Regions from separate parts of the Planococcus sp. SE5232 genome, predicted to be linked through region 2. Evidence: riboswitches for the same ligand, from Rfam matches in the RefSeq annotation. Region 2 holds a riboswitch; each other region holds the start of a gene.
What was found. Region 2 has a riboswitch for S-adenosylmethionine ahead of ACRC6Q_RS03475 (O-acetylhomoserine aminocarboxypropyltransferase/cysteine synthase family protein). Riboswitches for the same ligand answer to the same signal wherever they lie in the genome.

Region 1 (6,549 bases), on a different contig from region 2:
AGGCCATGCCGATCCCCAGAAGAAAAGCCAAAATCAGTGCAGACATGACGCCAAAAACAGGTGGCATATCAAGGGCAATAAACGTTGTTGCCAAAGCGTGTTCCGGGTCTTCCAAACTGCTCAAAGATCCAGATTGCATAAAATTGGGCAATACGGTTGTTGCTACGAAAAACGCGAAAACCCCAGCCGTAACCGTGGAAGCATAGGCAACACCTGTAGCCATACCCAGCAGTTTGCCCGAGCCTTTTCCTAATTTTGCAATCCCCGGCGCAATGAATCCCAGAATAATCAACGGCACAACAAAGTTCAAGAAGTTACCGAAAATCGTCGTAAATGTTGCAAATACACGCACCAAAGCTTCTGGTGCCACCAAGCCAATAAGCACCCCCAAAACAATCGCTACCACAATGCGCGGCAATAAACCAAAATTGAACTTCATCAATATGTCCTCCTCATGTGAACAAATGCTTCTTTTTATTATTCAAAAGTAGCACAGACCTTCTCTGAATGTAAGGTGTTCACGAAAACGCGAAATATTTCTATTATTTAGACAAAAAAATAAAAAAGCATCCAAAAGGATGCTTTTTCTACTCAGTCTACGGGTACTACTGAACCGCCCCACTCTTCCAGGATGAAATCCTGGATTTCCTGAGATTTCAATACTTCCACCAACGCAGTAATGTTTTCGTTTTCTTCGTCACCCGCGCGTACGGCAATAATGTTTACATACGGCGACTCTGATGATTCAAGTGCAATTGAATCTTCCAACGGGCTGATGCCTGCATCAATTGCGTAGTTCGAGTTGATCAATACTGCATCGCCTTCTCCAGCTTCATACATCTGAACCAGCAAAGCTGCTTCGTAATCAGCATCAAATTGAAGATTTTTCGGGTTTTCAACAACATCACTCACTTCAGCAGCCGTCTTATCGACGCCTTCTGCCAATGTGATCAGGCCTTCAGCTTCAAGCAAAGAAAGAATGCGGCCATGGTCTGCTACCGAGTTGCTCATCAGGATGGTTCCGCCTTCTGGAAGTTCATCAAGAGAAGCATAATCCTGCGAATAGACACCGATTGGTTCGATGTGGATACCGCCAGCGTTTTCAAACTCATAGCCATGATCCGCAACTTGTGATGCAAGATATGGAACGTGTTGGAAGTAGTTGGCATCAATTTCGCCAGATTCCAAATCTTCATTCGGCAGGATATAATCCTGGTAGGTTTCAATTTCCAGTTCAATTCCCTGTTCTTCAAGAATCGGTTGAGCCTGTTCTAAAATTTCAGCGTGCGGCACGTTGGAAGCCCCTACGCGCAATGTTTGGGATTCTTCTTCACTTGCTCCGCCATTGCCGCATCCTGCAAGTACCAAAGCCGTCAATGCTGTTCCTACTACAAATTTCTTCATGTTCAATCTCTCCCTTATAATGTGTTTTATTTATAGGACGGAAAAATCCGCTGTTACCGTTTGTCTGCTTTTGTAGTGGCGAGATCGCCGATATATTGGATTACGAAGACGATGATCAGGATTAAGATCGTCGCCATCAACGTAACGTCTTCACGGCTGCGCTGGAAGCCATCCAGGAAAGCTAATGTCCCAAGACCGCCAGCGCCAATAATGCCCGCCATAGCCGTATAGCCGACGAGTGCAATGGCTGTTACCGTAATACCCGAAATCAAGGCCGGCTTCGATTCCGGCAACAGGACTTTCCAGATGATGGTGCCCGTCGTCGCACCCATAGAACGGGCCGCTTCGATGACCCCTTTGTCAATTTCCTTCAATGCAATAAGTACCATACGAGCGTAAAACGGAGCCGAGCCGATAATCAATGCGGGCAAAGCCGCATTCGGTCCCCGAATCGAGCCCATTAGGAATAAAGTGAAAGGAATTAACAGGATGATTAGGATGATAAAAGGAATCGAACGGAATATATTGACGAACGCTCCTGTTAGCCAATTGACCACTTTGTTGGCCCATAACTGTTTCGGCGCCGTTAAAAACAAGATAATTCCCAGAGCTAAACCGATTACAAACGTAAACACAGTCGATAATGCTGTCATATAGAGCGTTTCAAGTGTTGCTTCCCACATGCTGTCCCAATCTACATTCGGAAATAAAGAATCAATCATTGTGCATCACCTCCGCCTGAACATCTTCCGTGCGAAGAAATGCCAGTGCTTCTTCAATTTCTGCTTTAGAACCTTTCAACTGCAAAATCAATGTTCCATATGCTCCGCGCTGGGTATGCGAGATATTGCCCTGGACAATATTGACTTCCACTGCATGGCTGCGGATCAGTTTCGTCAGAATCGGTTGTTCAGTCTGCTCACCGACAAAAACCAATTTCACCAGTTCACCTGTAGGATATAGCTCCCGCAGATTTTTGATGGTTTCCTCAGAATCTCCGGAATCGGTCACCTGTGCAACAAAACGCTTCGTAATTTCCTCTTTTGGTGATTGGAAGACATTGAGGACATCGCCAAGTTCAACAACCCGACCGCCTTCCATGACCGCCACACGATGGCAAATCTTACGGATGACATGCATTTCGTGCGTAATTAGAACAATCGTCAATCCCAATCGTTTATTGATGTCCACCAGCAAATCCAGGATGGCATCTGTTGTTTCCGGATCAAGTGCTGACGTCGCTTCATCACATAATAGGACCTCTGGATCGTTTGCCAGCGCACGGGCAATGCCGACACGCTGTTTCTGGCCACCTGAAAGTTCGGATGGATAGGCATGTTCACGCCCGGCCAAGCCGACTAGCTCAATCAGTTCCTGAACCCGCTTTCCGCGCTGTTGTTTCGACACTCCAGCAATTTCAAGCGGAAATTCAATATTTTCTTTCACGGTCCGGGACCACAGCAGATTAAAATGCTGGAAAATCATGCTGACTTTTTGTCGGGCCTTCCGCAATTCCCCGCCTTTGATGGAGGTAATCACCTTGCCATTGATTTCCACCGTACCTGATGTCGGTTTTTCCAAGCCATTCAACAAACGAATCAATGTACTTTTACCGGCGCCACTGTATCCGATGATGCCGAATATTTCTCCATCAGCAATAGATAAATCGACTTGGTCCACAGCCGTAAGGACCGCTTTTCCTGTGTCGAACTTTTTTGTCACTTTTGTTAACTCAATCATTCGTTGTACACCCCTGAATCCTAAAAATAAAAGCCCTTCCGCGCATAACTGAGCAGAAGGGCAAACGTATATTACACGAAAACCAATCTCTCATCTTCCAAAGCTTTCGCTTCGTGTGATTTGGCACCATTTCATTTTCATGACGGTTGCCGGGCTTCATAGGGCACTTCCCTCCACCACTCTTAATAAGAGTTTCGATATGAAATTATTTGATCAGAAATCCAATTTACCACGACCGGCTATATTCGTCAACAGATTTTAACTTGTCATATAAATAAGGAACTGATTGGAAAGCATATATTTTTTCTTTCAATTGGCCATCTTCTGTAATCAGCAGGCATGGCACGCTTTCCACTTCATATAAACCCGCAATTTCCTGAACGTAATTCAAGTTCGCTTTGCCTAACTGCAGATCCGGCAACAGCTCTGTGACGACAGACAGCATTTTAGATGCCACTTGGCAGGTTCCGCACATCGGCGTGTATAAATAAAATGCAGTGATCCGTTTTGTATTCTTTTCTTTGATCCATTCTTTATGAGTCCATTCCTTCATCTTCTTCATCCCTCTATCAATAGCTTATTGACCTGGACATTCGCTGAAATGAGCACATCCTTCAGGATGCGAAGCGGGGTTTTCGCGACTTCCTTGTAGCTCCTGTTGACATAGAAATGCCGGGCTTCGGGAAACTCGCGTTTGACCAGCTTCCGCAATTTTTCTCCTGAAGAGTCTGCATCCACTAATATGATGATGTCCTGACCTTCGTATGGCAGCAATAATTCTTCAAGTCTCGATACACTAACTGTACCATTTGTGCAAAGAATCGTCACGGGTTCTGCAATGAGCGGTGCAATCCTCGATTTATCGCTGATCCCTTCCACCACGATCACCTTTCCCATATACACTCACCCCATCGAGTTTAGAATCCTAAAAGACAAGAGGCTATCTATTGTACATAAGATACCTTTATAATTTGGTATTCCACAAAAAGGCTGCCTAAAAACCCTTGGTTTCATTTATACATCGACAGACCTTCTGATTTGGATCCATTAAGGGTTAAGCATTTTTGAATTGCTGCCCATAAAAAAAAGCGCCAAAATACAGGCGCTTTCCAGGATTACTCGTTGATCATTTCTTTGTATTGGTCTGCTGTCATCAATGCGCTGACTTCATCTTCTGAAGGAGCTTCGATAACCACCATCCAAGCCTGCTCGTAAGGTGACTCGTTGACGAATTCCGGGCTGTCTTCAAGCTCAGAGTTAACTTCGACAACTTTCCCGCTGATTGGTGCATACAATTCCGAAACCGTCTTAACGGATTCCACGCTGCCGAAAGGCTGATCTTTTTTCAGTTCATCCCCGACTTGTGGAAGTTCAACGAAAACGATATCCCCCAATTCAGCCTGTGCGAAATGAGTAATTCCGATACGCGCATTGCCATCTTCGATTTTGACCCATTCATGTTCTTTTGAATAACGAAGTTCTTCTGGTGTGCTCATCTTGACCCCTCCAAATTATGTAGTTCATTCAAATTCAGTTTGACATAAACGGCTGTGAAATACAAGATGACACAAATCTACTACAGCCAGCTATTTTGGTAATCTGCTTCCTTAAACCCAAGTGTCACAGTTTTCCCGTCCCACGCCAACGGCCGTTTGATCAGCATGCCATCTGAAGCCAGAAGCTCCAATTGCTGTTCTTCGGACATGTCCGACAGCTTTTCTTTAAGTCCAAGCGAACGGTAAACCAAGCCGCTCGTATTGAAGAACTTCTTCAATTCCAAATCGCTTGCCTCATAAATCTCCGTCAACTGTTCTTTTGTCGGCGGGTTTTCTGCAATATGTATTTCGTTGTATTCCACACCATTTTGGTTCAGCCAACTTTTTGCTTTCCGGCAAGTTGTGCATTTCGGGTATGCATAATAAGTAATCACGTTAGTACCTCCCTTTTTTCTAAGCTTACCAAAAAGAAAGCTTTCGGTCGACGACTAAAAAAACAGGCAAACCCGATACAGCTGGGGATGCCTGTTTTCCACTACTCATTAAACGATGTATTTTTCGACATCGATCAGCTTGACAGCCGCTTCGCGTTTTTTCGCAATCACGTTGTAAGGCGTTGAACGAGTCAGTTTGCGCAACGCAGAAAGCATCATTCGCTGGTTGTCGCCTTCGATGGCAGCAATCAATGTTTCTTTCGCATCTTTTTCGATTTGATCGAATGCTTCCTGGCAGTAGATTTGCGTATATAGCAGTTTTTGCTTGGCTTTTTCCTCGCCTGATGCAGCAATCGCCTTTTCTGTACGCAAGACTACTGATTCCATTGCAAAGACGTTGCTGACAATGTCTGCGATGTTAACAAGCACTTCCTGCTCGGCTTCCAGTTTCGTGCCGTAAGTCTGAGCGGCAAGCCCAGCTGCCAGCAATGCGATTTTCTTCGCATTTTTCACCAGGTATTTCTCTTGAGCCAACGCTTCGGTGCCGACTTCTTCCGGCATCATCATCAATAGCTCTTCCTGAAGCTGCTGTGCATGCTGCAATAATGGCAATTCGCCTTTCATCGCTTTACGCAAAAGCGTTCCTGGAACAAGCAAGCGGTTGATTTCGTTGGTTCCTTCAAAAATACGGTTGATGCGTGAATCGCGGTAGATGCGCTCGATTTCGTATTCCTGCATAAAGCCGTAGCCGCCATGCAATTGTACGCCTTCATCCACAATATAATCCAATGTTTCCGTACCGAAGAATTTATTGAGTGAACATTCCACTGCAAATTCAGCGATGGAGTCAGCCACTAATTTACCGTCTGCATGCTGCTCATCCGTAAATCCGCTCATGCGGTCTTCGAACAATCCAACAGTACGGTAAACAGAGCTTTCAACTGCATATAATTTAGAAGCCATCGTGGCCAATTTCTCACGCGTCAAGTTAAATGAAGAGATCGGTGTCTTGAACTGTTGGCGCTGGTTCGTATAAGGGATCGTCAATTCCATTGCGCGCTTGGAAGCTCCGATTGTACCCACTCCCAATTTGTAGCGCCCGATGTTCAGGATGTTGAACGCGATGATATGTCCACGCCCAGCTTCGCCCAATAAGTTTTCGACAGGAACTTCAGCATCCTGCAGGATCAATGTCCGTGTAGAAGAAGATTTGATGCCCATTTTCTTTTCTTCCGGTCCAACAGAAACGCCTGGGAATTCACGTTCTACGATAAAGGCAGAGAATTTGTCTCCATCGATTTTCGCATAGACTACGAAGACATCCGCAAACCCAGCATTGGTGATCCATTGCTTTTCACCGTTCAACACATAATGAGTGCCTGCTTCGTTCAGCTTGGCAACTGTCTTCGCTCCTAATGCATCCGATCCTGAGCTTGGCTCAGTCAAAGCATAAGCTGCAATCATTTCGCCAGAAG
Region 2 (6,549 bases):
TTTTATTGGTAATCGACCAGTTCGTCAACTGTCACAACGGTAGGGATTTGACCACCTTTTGTATGTTCGATGATAAATTCAGCAGTGTCTTCTTCTTGATATAATTCAACGATTTTCAGGTAGGCTTCATTATCTGCCTCTTCAGCGTTTGCGGCAATCAAGTTGATATAAGGTTTCGCTGTTTCGCTTTCACGGGCAATCGGATCATCAGTCGGATTCAAGCCAGCATCCACTGCAACGCCGTTGTTGATGACCGAACCGGCAACATCTGGCATAGCGCGCGGCGTATGGCCGGATACCATCGGCATAATTTCAATGTTTTTTGGATTCTCGATAATGTCTTCTGCTGTGCCAGTAAGTCCGGCATCTTCAGAGAGCGTGATCAGTCCGGCTTCATCGAGCAATAGAAGGGCACGCCCCATGTTGGTCGCTTCATTCGGCATTGCGATTTGTGAACCTTCGGGAATTTCATCGATGGATTCATATTTATCGGAATATAAGCCCATCGGTGCAATGACGGTAGAACCAATCGGTACGATATCGATGTCGTGCTCTGTAACAAATTCATCGAAATAAGAAATGGTCTGAAAAGCATTCAAGTCGAGTTCGCCTTCGGCAAGCGCCAAGTTTGGTGCCACATAATCAGAGAACGTTTGGATTTCGAGGTCGATGCCTTCTTTTTCGGCTTTTTCGCCAATATAATCCCAGATGGTTGTATCGGAACCGCTGATGCCAAGTGTCACTTTCGTGTTGCCATCGGAACTGCTGTCGTCTCCGCAGGCTGCCAAAAGTAAGCCAGATAGTGAAAGTAATGCTGTCGCTGTAAGTTTTTTCATGAGTAATTCCTCCAGTTTTTTCTATGTTGTTTTTATTTTTTAGTTACGCCGTACCGTTCTTGACAATACATTTCCAAGGGATTGAACACCCTGCACCAGCACGACAAGAATCGCTACGGTAATGAACATGACGAGCGTATCGAAACGCTGATAGCCGTAAGTGATGGCCAAGTCGCCAAGCCCACCGCCTCCGATGGCGCCTGCCATGGCGGATGCACCGATCAAGCCGACCACTGCTATCGTCAATGCGAGAACCAAAGAGCTTAAAGCCTCGGGAATCAGGAAGCGGAAAATGATCTGCATCGGCGTGGCGCCCATCGCCTGAGCCGCTTCGATAACGCCTTTATCAACTTCCAATAAGGAGTTTTCAATCAGCCGTGCAATGTAGGGCCCGGCGTAAAAGACCAGTGGAACGATGGCGGCTGCGGTTCCGATGGACGTACCGACAATCAGGCGGGTCAATGGAATGATGGCAACCATTAAAATGATGAACGGAACCGAGCGGAAAATATTGATGACGATATTCAACACTTTGGAGACCGGTTCATTTTCCAGCAAATGGCCTTTGCGGGTGACCACCAGCAGGATGCCGAGCGGAAAGCCGATCAAAAGGGAAAAGCCGAATGCTGCGCCGGTCATGTAAATGGTTTCCCATAGAGCTTCTATGATTTGTTCGTAGTTAACTGACATAATTATTGACCTCCTCTATGTGGATATCGCTTTCTCGGATGGAGGACAAAGCCAATTCGATTTCACTGGGCTCGCCGGAAAATTCCACGATCAGGTTGCCATACGGGACGCCCTGCAGCTCAGTGATATTGCCGAACAGCACATTCAAGTCAACTTTGAAATCGCGTGATACTCGGGACATGAACGGTTTGCCGACGGAAGTGCCGGTAAACTGGAGGCGGTAGATGGCATTATCGCTTTCGGCTGCCTGAATTTGTGCCAGCAGCGAATCAGGAAGTTCGTCGTTCATGACGGAGCGGACAAACCGTTTGGTGGTTGGTTGCTGCGGATTCGAGAAAATATCGAAGACGCTGCCTTGCTCGATCACTTTCCCTGCTTCAAGCACAGCCACCTTGTCGCAGATTTCCCGGATGACGCCCATTTCGTGAGTGATGAGCAGAATGGTGATGTTGTATTCTTTATTGATTTTGCGAAGCAAGTCCAAAATCGATTTAGTCGTTTGCGGATCAAGTGCCGAAGTCGCTTCGTCGCATAGCAGAACAGATGGGTTAGTAGCGAGCGCCCGGGCAATGCCGATCCGTTGTTTTTGTCCGCCTGACAGCTGATCGGGGTATTTCTGTGCCTGGTCTGCAAGGCCGACAAAGTCGAGCAGGTCGGTTACCTGTTTTTCAATATCTGCTTTTGGTGTCTTAGCAAGCAAGAGCGGCATAGCGACGTTATGGTAAACCGTTTTTGAATTCAGCAAGTTGAAATGCTGGAAAATCATGCCGATATCTTTTCGGGTGGTGCGGATCTCTTTGCTGGATAAAGTGGATATATCTTTTCCTTGAATCAATACGCGTCCTGCAGAAGGACGTTCGAGCAGATTCACGGTGCGGATCAAAGAACTTTTTCCGGCTCCGCTAAAGCCGATGACTCCAAAAATTTCGCCGGTTTCGACGGTCAGTTCAATGCCGTTCAAGGCATGGATTTCCTGTTTTCCTGATTGATAGGTCTTGGCGACGCCTTCGAATTGAATCATGGTGATTGAACCTCCTCATGCTGTAATGGGTCTTATCAAATCGATGGAGTCTCACATTCTCCTGAGATAATGGACAAAAAAGAGCCCCCTTTTTTCTTATCCATAAGAAAAAAGAAGGCTCCAGTTGAAACCATCTAATTCTCATCTTCCAAATGCGTTAACGGCATTTGCAGGAGTTGGCACAGTTTTTGCGGTTAAACAAATCTGCTGCCGAAACGTCTCAGGGCCTGTCCCTCGGTTTCTCTTGATAAGAAAGTGATGTATGCTATTCGATTCGTGATTCTTACTTTATGGTGAAATAACAAAAATGTCAAGAAGAATTATGATATTTATTTCACAATCTTTTACATGAAAGCAATAATTAGTTTAACTCCTTTACTTTACAGGGGTTGATGGCTTCTTCTTAAAGATGGAGGATACTTTGCTCTCGCTTCCATTCTTTATTCGAATAATGTTTTCGCTATGCTTCCATACCGCCATTGCGAATAAAGCCAAGGCTGTCAGCAATGGCCATGGTCCAACAGCAGGACCGAAAGCAATCATAAAATAAACCGCGTAAAGCACTAGTACGCCAATGACCAAATAATCGGTGGCGAGCGAAACGCCGATGAGCAAGAGCAGTCCGACCAGTCCAAGTTTCCAATCGAGGGCCAGCATGACGCCAATTACAGAAGCCGTGCCTTTGCCGCCATTGAAATTCATATAGAACGGAAAGTTATGGCCGAAAATTACGCCGGCACCTGCGATGAATAGCAAAGTCCAGATCATTTCAGAAGAAAGACTGCTGGAATCCAGCAAAAGGCGTAAGCCTGCAACAGCAGCAAAGCCTTTGGAAATATCGATGAAAGCGACAAGCAAACCATATTTCCATCCCAGTACGATGGCTGCATTGGAAGCCCCGGAATTTTTTACACCTTCTTTTTTGACGTTGACCCCTGATAGAGCCTGAGCTGCAAGAGATCCATGAAAACAGCCGATTACATAGCAAATAATAAATAATAGCAACATCCAGATAAACATGCCAATTCCTCCTCTACCTTAAAAGATAACGTTTGAAACAGAACGAGGTTTCAAAATTTTTTGACTAATGGACTTGACAAATCGCGCTGAAATTTTTATACTTCTCAACAAGATGAAAAACCAAATCAAATACTCTTATCAAGAGTGGCGGAGGGATAGGCCCTGCGATGCCCGGCAACCAACAGACGCACATGTCTGGAAAGGTGCTAATTCCTACAGGATCGAACGACTGATTCTGACAGATGAGAGGAGGAAACTCCGTAATTTACGGCCCTCTTCTTAGCGAAGGGGGCTTTTTGCTGCTTTCTTTGACCGTTATGGATCAATAAAAAACAGGGGGAATGGAAAATGACGAATATGAAACCAGAAACTTTATTATTGCACGGGGGACAACAGCCAGATCCGACAACCGGATCCAGAGGGGTACCGGTTTATAAAACAACTTCCTATGTCTTTAAAGATACACAACATGCGCAGGATCTGTTCGGCTTGAAGGATACCGGCAATATCTACTCGCGCATCATGAATCCCACAGTCGATGTATTTGAACAACGGGTGGCATTATTGGAAGGCGGCACTGCTGCGGTTGCACTATCCTCCGGAATGGCGGCTATTGCATTTTCTGTTTTGAATATTGCAGAAGCTGGAGACGAAATCGTAGCGGACAGCAATCTTTATGGCGGTACGTACAATTTATTTGCCAACACATTGCCGCGTTATGGCATCAAGACAATATTTGTCGATGCGACAAACCCTGAAAACTTTAAAGCAGCCATTACAGATAAAACCAAAGCGTTATTTGGCGAAATTATCGGCAATCCAAGCTTGAATGTCTTTGACGTTGAGAAGGTAGCGGAAATCGCCCATGCGAATGGATTGCCGTTATTGATCGACAATACATTCGCTTCTCCATACGGCAGCAATCCGATCGAATTCGGTGCAGATGTGGTCATCCATTCCGCTACGAAATGGATTGGGGGACACGGCACGACAATCGGTGGCATCGCAGTAGATGCCGGGAAATTCAATTGGGACAATCCGCGCTTCCCGAATTACACAGAGCCGGATGAATCGTATCATGGTTTGCGTTACGGCATTGATGTGCCGGATGCAGCATTTGCGACAAAGCTTCGTGTGCAGCTGCTGCGGGATTTTGGACCTTCACTGAGTCCGGATAGTGCGCATGCTTTACTGCAGGGTCTTGAGACTTTGCATCTTCGCATCCCTAAACACAGCACCAATGCTCAAATTATTGCGGATTACTTAAAACAGCATCCGCAAATCGAATGGGTCAATTTCCTGGGTTTTGAAGATCACCCATCGCATCAATTGGCGAAAAAATATTTGAAGAATGATGGCTATGGTTCGATTGTCAATTTTGGCATAAAAGGCGGACGGGAAGCAGGCCGTAAAGTGATCGACAGCGTCAATCTTTGGTCGCATGTCGCAAACGTAGGAGACGCTAAATCATTGATTATCCACCCGGCTTCCACCACGCATCAGCAATTGAACAATGAAGAGTTGAAAGCATCGGGAGTAACGGAAGAGTTGATCCGTTTATCTGTCGGGTTGGAGAACGCTGAAGATTTGATTGCTGATTTGGAGCAGGCGATAAAGGCGGCAGTATTGGAAAAGGCATAAGGAGGGATTTTCATGAAGACAGTATCCATTGGCTCGTTAACCCTGGATTCAACTAAGACTATAGACAATGTAGAACTTGCATACGAACGTCATGGGGATGAAAAAGCTCCTGCTGTCCTGGTATGCCATGCATTGACAGGCGATCAATATGCAGTTGGCACAGACGGAGATCCAGGTTGGTGGGCAGGATTAATCGGACCAGGCAAGTCGGTGGATACAAATGTTTTTCAAGTGATCATCTTCAATGTACTAGGAGGGTGCCATGGATCCACAGGCCCATTATCGATAAATCCGGCAACTGGAGCTCCTTATCGTGCGGATTTCCCAACCTTGACGATACGTGATATGGTGCGGGCGGAGTATCATGCCTTAAAGAAACTGGGCATCAACCATCTCGTTGGAGTGGTAGGGGGTTCACTGGGAGGAATGAAAACTCTGGAATGGGGTAAATTGTATCCGGACTTTGTCGATGCAGTTTTTCCGTTGGCCGTGACTCAGTATTACAGTGATTATGGCGTAGCTTTTAACCACATCGGTATTTTGGCAATAGAGAATGATAAAGAATTCGACAGCGGTAATTATGAAGATTCGTCTCTGCTGAAAGGGTTCGAAGTAGCCAGAATGGCAGGGATGGTCACTTACCGCAGCGGCAATATGTTTAACCAGCGTTTTGGACGCATCAATGATGGCGATGAATTCAACGTACAGTCCTATTTGAATTACCAAGGGAAAAAACTGGCAGACCGTTTTGATGCCAACAGCTATGTGCTGTTGCTGAAAGCAATGAATACACATGATATTCAGGAGGCTATCCTGGAAGTTCCCGTCTATTCCTTATCATTTACGCATGATCTGCTTTACCCAAGTGAACTGATGGTTCCGTGGCTTGAAAAGCAGAAGGATGCGACCTGGGAAATCATCGAAACGGATTTTGGCCATGACGGTTTTCTGGTGGAGTTTGAAAAATGGGGCGGTTTTATCGAAGAAAAACTGAAACGTCTTTTGGTGCCTGAGCTCACACGTTAAAAGTTCGATTTAAAAAGCATCTGAGCGGGACTGCAGTCCCCGCTCAGATGCTTTTTTTCAGTCTTCGTCTTTAATATCCACATCGTCTGGTATAGGAATGGCGCGCCATTCCTCCAGCGCTTGCTTAGCCTGCTCCAATTGTTGGAAATGCGTTCCGAATTGAGAGGTGTTGATCATGTATTGCTCCCCATCATGGACTGCGCGGATACGGCCTTCCAATACATAACGATTGATTTGTTCTTCAGGCATCGATAAGAATGCGGCAGTTTCCTGGACTGTCATATACATAGGATCTCCTCCTCCATTCTTTTCTTT
Region 3 (6,549 bases), 430 kb from region 2:
AACCCGTCCGCTTTTTCTTTTGCGAAGATCGTTGGTGCGATTAAGGCGTAGCTGCCTTCGAAAGCCCATTTCGACTTATAGTTTCCACGGCATAGATGAGTTGTCACTGTCAGATCCTCTGGCTTTCCTTCAAGTGCGCCATTGGTTACGCGAAGTGCCAAATCAATTAAATAGTCGCGGTCGTAATCGCCTTCGCTGAATGGAATCTCCGGTGAAGAAAGGCCGGCGATATAAACGTCGTCGATCTGCAGGTAACGGACGCCTGCCTGATAGAATGCCTGAATCGCATCGCGGTACACATGGATGATGGCTTGTGCGTATTCTTCAATGTCCGGATAAATTGAATTATCGCGGATGCCGGCGTTGAAAAATTGGTTGGGGCTTGGAATCGTTAACTTCGGAACTGCTCTGCCATCAACGATGTCTTTGAGTTCAAGGAAATCCCTGATGAACGGATGGCTGTCATCAAAGGAGATTTTACCGGTGTTCCGGACATCATAACGCTCTGTTTCTTCGCCGGCAAATTGATAACCGGATTCTGGCACATAACCTTCAAAGCCATTGATATGCTCCATGAAATCCAAATGCCACCACGATCGTCTAAATTCGCCGTCTGTGACCGCTTTTAAGCCGACCTCGATTTGTTTCTCGACGATATGTTTGATTTCCTTCGTTTCGATTTCCCGAAGTTCCTCTGCTGAAATTGCTCCAGCTTTGTAATCTTCTCTTGCTTTATGTAAGGAAGCCGGCCGAAGCAGGCTTCCGACGTGATCTGCCTTGAATGGTGCTGTGACCGTTTGAGTCGTTGTCATATGATTTTTCCTTCTTTCTCTCTAAGGATTTTTATCTAGTTAGCGATGCTCAAGCCGTTGCGGCGGGCTACTTGAGCCAGTGCCTGTGTAAGATCCTGCACGAGATCATCGGGATGTTCAAGGCCGACCGAATAACGGAGCAAGCCATCCGTGATGCCGCGTTTCTCACGTTCTTCAACAGGCATAGAGCCATGGGACATGGTTGCCGGATACGACAAGATCGACTCGACAGCGCCCAGGCTGACTGCAAATACCGGAATCCGCAGGTGTTCCACAAAGACGCGGGCTGATTTTTTATCTTTTAGACGGAAAGACAGGACAGCACCTGCACTTTTTGCCTGGCGTTCGTGGATCGGGTTGCCGGGATGGAATGAAAATCCTGGGTAATAGACTTCTTCGATCAATGGGTGGTTGTGCAAGTACTCAGCAATGGTACGAGCCGACTCGGATGACTGGCCAAGGCGGGCACCTAGAGTTTTGATGCCCTGGATCAGCAGGTAGGAATCCTGTGCCCCTAACACCGAACCAAACGTGTTTTGAATAAAGCCGAGGCGGTTTCCGAGCTCTTCATCTTTTGTGACGGCAAGCCCCGCGACGACATCGCTATGTCCTGACAGGAATTTCGTCGCGCTATGAAGAACGATATCTGCGCCAAGAGCCAATGGGTTCTGATAAAGCGGCGTCATGAATGTATTATCGACGAAAGTTAGGCAACCATTGGCTTTTGCCAGTTTTGCTGCAATCTCGATATCTGTGATGTTCATTGTCGGATTCGAAGGTGTTTCCAAGTAGACCACTTTGGTGTTCGGCTGGATCGCATTGGCCATTTCATTCAGGTCAGTCATGTTGACGAACGTATACTCGATATTGAATTTATCCAAAACCTCCGTGATGAAACGGTACGTACCTCCGTAGACATCTTCTGACACCAGGACATGATCGCCTGAAGACAGGAGCATGAAAGCGGAAGAGATGGCGGCCATTCCTGAAGAAAAAGCGAAGCCGCGCTTGCCGCCTTCAAGATTTGCGATGGTTTCTTCCAATGCCAGACGCGTCGGATTTCCGGAACGGCTGTAATCGAAGGGACCGAATGAATCTAAACTTTTCTGGTGGAATGTTGAGGACAAATAAATCGGTACATTTACAGCACCCGTCAATGGATCAACTCCGGTAGAGTGAATAAACTTGGTTTCTATGCGATCAGTCATATTCAACAACCTCCTTCTTCAATTTCGAAAATGCCTGTGTCAGATCAGCGATTAAATCTTCAGCGAGTTCAACGCCGACCGAAAATCGTAATAGCCGGTTGCAAACGCCGCGTTTAGTGCGTTCTTCAAAAGGAATATCTGCATGGGTCTGGGTGGCGGGATAGGTGATGAAGCTTTCAACTCCACCTAAACTCTCAGCAAAGGTGATGAGTTTGATATTTTCCAGGAAAGGCCCGACCCATTCCTCTTCCTGTAGACGGAACGACAACATGCCGCCTTTTCCGGGATACAGCACATCTGAAATCTCTGCTTGCTGCGACAGGAATTCCGCGATGGCTTTTGCATTTGCTTCATGCTGTCTCATGCGCAACGGCAAGGTTTTTAATCCGCGTACCAACAGCCAGGAGTCGAAGGGGGACAACACTGCCCCCACTGAGTTGTGGAAGAATGACAGCCGCTCGCAGATGCTTTCACCTTTTGCGGCAACCAATCCGGCAAGCACATCATTATGGCCGCCGATATACTTAGTGGCGCTATGGATGACAATATCCGCTCCCAGCTCGATTGGCTGCTGGAAGAAGGGTGTCAGAAATGTATTGTCGACAATCAATAGAAGATTATGCTTTTTCGCTAACGCTGCATAGGCGATCAGATCAATTTCCTGCATAAGCGGATTAGTCGGCGTTTCAATGAAGAGCGCCCGTGTATTCAACGTTATTTTTTCTTCTGTATCCTGTACATCTTTAAATTCAGCATATTTTGGATGAATATTATAGGCGGAGGCGAAATGGTCCAGCAGGCGATAAGTTCCGCCATAAATGTCTTCCGGCACCAATATCTCATCTCCCGGACGGAACAGCGACAAAATCAGTTGGATGGCAGCCATTCCAGAGCTACAGGCAAATGCGGCATCTGCGCCTTCCAGTTCAGCAAAACCTTCTTCAAGAACAGAGCGTGTCGGGTTTTTTGTTCGGGTGTAATCGTAGCCGGTCGATTGTCCAAGTCCCTGATGCTCATAAGCCGTTGATAAGTAGATGGGCGGATTTACCGCTCCTGTAGCAGCGTCGCTGCGATTGCCTATTTGAACCAATAAAGTTTCCAAGCTGTGTTTTGTCATTCCACTCATCCTCTCAACAATAAAACAGGGGCTTTTCTTCAAAAAAGAAGAAAGCCCCTGACTGGAAATGCATTCTTCTCATCTGTTAGGCGTAGCCTATTGGAATTAGCACCGTGTCTTCATCAGACTGGTTGCTGAGACTTCACAGGGCCAAATCCCTCCGTCTCTCTAGATAAGAAATATCTTATGAAGTTTATGTTGTTTCTGGTTCGATGTTTCTAATCATAAATCATTAAGCAATAGAAAGCAAGGATGAAATTTTAAATAGTTGAAATAAAAAGATAATAGATGGGAGACGCAGTACTGATGGTTGCTGAGATGACTTCGCTGAACCCTTCGGCTGTAGCTGTAAAGAACCGCGCTATTCTTTTAATTCGCTTTCCGAAGTGATATACTGATTGAATGAAATTTGTATGCAAAGGGGAAAGCGAATGTATATTGTCACCTCAACAGTGGTTGTTCCACCTGAAAAAACGCAGGAAGTCATTGGGATATACCAAAAGCGTTCACGCCGTGTGGATTTGGCGGAGGGCTTTCATTTATTCAGACTCATCCAAAACACCAAGAAGAAAAACGAATTGACCGTCCATATGGAGTGGCACACGAAAGCTGCCTACATGGCATGGGTGAAGAGCCAGGAATTCAAGGAAATCCATGATTTGGAAAAGAACTACCCAGATCAGGAACTGGCGAAAATCATTCCCACCGTACGGCAGTACGAAGTGGTAGCCGAATGAATAAAGACATCAAAAATAAAATTGCTTCCGAGACAGCTGAAAGTATATATAAAGCATATCCCACGCTGTGGGACCGTTTTGGCGATCGGGGCTTTGAACATACGGAAAAAGATAATCACCACCACCTGGATCACCTAGAGACAGCTTTCTCCTTGAACGATGAAAAGGTCTTCATCGATTACACAATCTGGCTGGAAACGGTCCTGACAAGCAGAAATGTAGAAACCGCATTAATTATCGATAATTTTGAGCGCTTACTGGAGATTCTTCCGGGGAATATAGATAAGAATGAAGAGATCTTTATGACGGGATGTTTAACGAATGCCATTGCGGTGTTGAGGCCTTCATAAAGTTAAGGAGGGTGACATGAACAGTAAATCAAAAGAACTGGCCGATCTATTCCTGGCTGGCGATGAAAAGCAGGCCGTGCAATTAGTCCAAACATATTTGGAGAACCATACTAAAGATGAGCTTTACCAATTGGTTCTGACGCCTGCCATGTATTGGATCGGAGAACTATGGGAAAAAAATATCATTACTGTGGCGGACGAACATTTAGCAACTGCCATCTGCGATTTTGTTGTGTCGGTAACGGAAGTTCGTCGGCCAGCTTTAAATTCGCATAAAAAGAAAGTGATGGTTCTGGGGCCGGAAGGCGAAGACCATTATATCGGGTTGAAGATGGTGTCTTCCTTATTTAAGGAAAACGGGTGGGAGGTCCAATACTTGGGACCGAATTTACCGCTCGATGCCGCAATCGACTCTGCAAACCGCTGGCAACCTGAAGTTATCGCATTATCAGCAGCACTCGCGTATCGACTGCCTATTTTAAAGGAATATGCTGTAGCTTTCAGAGCTCTTGATTTTAAGCCGACTATCATCTTAGGAGGACGGGCTGTTTCACTGGCAAATTGGCCAGCTTCCGAACCTGAAGGGACAATCATCGTAAAAGAATTGGATCAATTGAAAAAATGGATCCAGACTGGAAAGGAACCTGACAATGACTTCAGTATCTCGATTTGATGAATGGCCGCTGCCCGCTTTTAAATTGAACAGCAAACTGTCAATTGTGGAATGTTCTGAAGAAGCCAGGAAGTTATTTGGCGACTGTTCCGCGTTCCTCGATTTGCTTGATGAGGGCAGCAAGGATAAGGCACGCAACTTCCTTTCCAGCAATCAGTCTGCTGAACCGCTTGAATTGAATTTTGTTTCTGCGGACAAGAAATTATTTCTGGGGGATGTCTACAGCAAATGGGCCAGCGATTTCTGCTTGAACCTTGTGCTGGTGCCGAAGGACAATCGGCTCCTTGAAATAGCCGGCCAGTTGCTGAGTCTTCGTACACGGCTGCAGGAAACTAATTATGATCTGCTTCTTGAAAAGGAGCGGACCGAAGAACTGCTGCTGCAGGTACGGCAGCTATCCGCTCCTTGCATCAACCTTGGAAAGAAGCATGTGCTGATTCCGCTGTTCGGTGATCTGGACCCCCGCAAAATTGAAGTGATCCGTTTCCATATATTGAACCAGATTTATGAAACAGATGCTGAAACAGTCATCATGGATTTCACTGCCATGGACAAGCTTGAGCAGGAGGGCGTCGATTATTTGAAATCTCTGATGCAGACTTTCCAGATCATGGGTATCCATGGGATCGTAACAGGAATAAAACCACAGCACGCCCAACAGCTTCACCATTTGAAGACAGGACTCGACCTGCATTTTGTCTCTTCTCTGCAGACGGTTTTGGCTTCACGGAAGCTTCTTCAATAGAACGAGTTAGAAGCCGAAGCGGATTGCTTCGGCTTTTTTTGTGGCTAGGTTAGCATCTGCTAGTGGCGCTTGCGCTTTTCGTTGATGAGCAGAAAAAAGGACGGTTCAGTTAAATATCGATACAATGGAAAGGATAGGAGTGGAAGTAAACATGGCAATTAAGAAATTTGAAAATATACCATTGGCTGTGCTGGATTTGGCACCGATCAATGAAGGTTCAGAAACAGCGCAGGCGTTTAAAAACAGTGTGGAATTGGCTCAGCACGTTGAAAAATTAGGGTTCAACCGTTACTGGTTGGCTGAACACCACAATATGCCGGGCATCGGCAGTTCAGCAACATCGGTCCTTATCGGACATATTGCTGGGGCAACGGAATCGATCCGTGTGGGTTCCGGCGGCATCATGCTGCCGAATCATGCCCCACTTGTCATTGCGGAGCAATTTGGGACGCTTGAAACCATCTATCCGGGACGCATCGATTTAGGATTAGGCCGTGCGCCAGGCAGTGATCAGGCGACCGCCTATGCACTCCGCCGTAACTTGCAGAGCAGTGGAGATGATTTCCCTCAGCAGGTGGCCGAGCTGGAAAACTACTTCTCAGAAAATCCGGTAGGGCGTGTCCGGGCTTATCCCGGAACCAACTTGAAGATTCCACTTTGGCTGCTGGGATCAAGTGGGTTCAGTGCACAGCTTGCGGCACTCAAAGGTCTGCCGTTTTCATTCGCCAGCCATTTTGCGCCGGATTATATGATGCAGGCGCTTCAGCTGTATCATCAGAACTTTAAACCATCTCCGGCTTTGGCGGCGCCTTACGCGATGCTGGGCGTCAATATCATTGTGTCAGAAACACAGGAGCGGGCTGAATGGCTTGCGACTTCTTCTCAGCAGCAGATGTTTTCGTTGATG

Region 1: it holds a riboswitch for S-adenosylmethionine, as region 2 does, so the genes downstream of both, ACRC6Q_RS16480 (methionine ABC transporter ATP-binding protein) here and ACRC6Q_RS03475 (O-acetylhomoserine aminocarboxypropyltransferase/cysteine synthase family protein) in region 2, are expected to answer to the same signal.
Region 3: it holds a riboswitch for S-adenosylmethionine, as region 2 does, so the genes downstream of both, ACRC6Q_RS05335 (methionine biosynthesis PLP-dependent protein) here and ACRC6Q_RS03475 (O-acetylhomoserine aminocarboxypropyltransferase/cysteine synthase family protein) in region 2, are expected to answer to the same signal.

What each region holds. Positions count from the first base shown of each region.
Region 1 is NZ_JBOGCP010000005.1:139,751-146,299, reverse strand. It holds gene ACRC6Q_RS16495 (dicarboxylate/amino acid:cation symporter) at 1-439, opposite strand, end outside; gene ACRC6Q_RS16490 (MetQ/NlpA family ABC transporter substrate-binding protein) at 592-1,404, opposite strand; gene ACRC6Q_RS16485 (methionine ABC transporter permease) at 1,458-2,126, opposite strand; gene ACRC6Q_RS16480 (methionine ABC transporter ATP-binding protein) at 2,119-3,144, opposite strand; SAM riboswitch class I at 3,232-3,336, opposite strand; gene ACRC6Q_RS16475 (thioredoxin family protein) at 3,371-3,697, opposite strand; gene ACRC6Q_RS16470 (toprim domain-containing protein) at 3,703-4,041, opposite strand; gene gcvH (glycine cleavage system protein GcvH) at 4,260-4,640, opposite strand; gene ACRC6Q_RS16460 (arsenate reductase family protein) at 4,721-5,074, opposite strand; gene ACRC6Q_RS16455 (acyl-CoA dehydrogenase family protein) at 5,183-6,549, opposite strand, start outside.
Region 2 is NZ_JBOGCP010000001.1:719,730-726,278, forward strand. It holds gene ACRC6Q_RS03455 (MetQ/NlpA family ABC transporter substrate-binding protein) at 3-836, opposite strand; gene ACRC6Q_RS03460 (methionine ABC transporter permease) at 876-1,526, opposite strand; gene ACRC6Q_RS03465 (methionine ABC transporter ATP-binding protein) at 1,516-2,547, opposite strand; SAM riboswitch class I at 2,686-2,801, opposite strand; gene ACRC6Q_RS03470 (glycerol-3-phosphate acyltransferase) at 2,923-3,567, opposite strand; SAM riboswitch class I at 3,700-3,816, shown strand; gene ACRC6Q_RS03475 (O-acetylhomoserine aminocarboxypropyltransferase/cysteine synthase family protein) at 3,916-5,208, shown strand; gene metX (homoserine O-acetyltransferase MetX) at 5,221-6,234, shown strand; gene ACRC6Q_RS03485 (helix-turn-helix domain-containing protein) at 6,292-6,522, opposite strand.
Region 3 is NZ_JBOGCP010000001.1:1,153,117-1,159,665, forward strand. It holds gene ACRC6Q_RS05325 (5-methyltetrahydropteroyltriglutamate--homocysteine S-methyltransferase) at 1-812, opposite strand, end outside; gene metC (cystathionine beta-lyase) at 848-2,020, opposite strand; gene ACRC6Q_RS05335 (methionine biosynthesis PLP-dependent protein) at 2,013-3,137, opposite strand; SAM riboswitch class I at 3,213-3,316, opposite strand; gene ACRC6Q_RS05340 (antibiotic biosynthesis monooxygenase family protein) at 3,569-3,874, shown strand; gene ACRC6Q_RS05345 (hypothetical protein) at 3,871-4,224, shown strand; gene ACRC6Q_RS05350 (cobalamin B12-binding domain-containing protein) at 4,241-4,897, shown strand; gene ACRC6Q_RS05355 (STAS domain-containing protein) at 4,875-5,642, shown strand; gene ACRC6Q_RS05360 (LLM class flavin-dependent oxidoreductase) at 5,794-6,549, shown strand, end outside.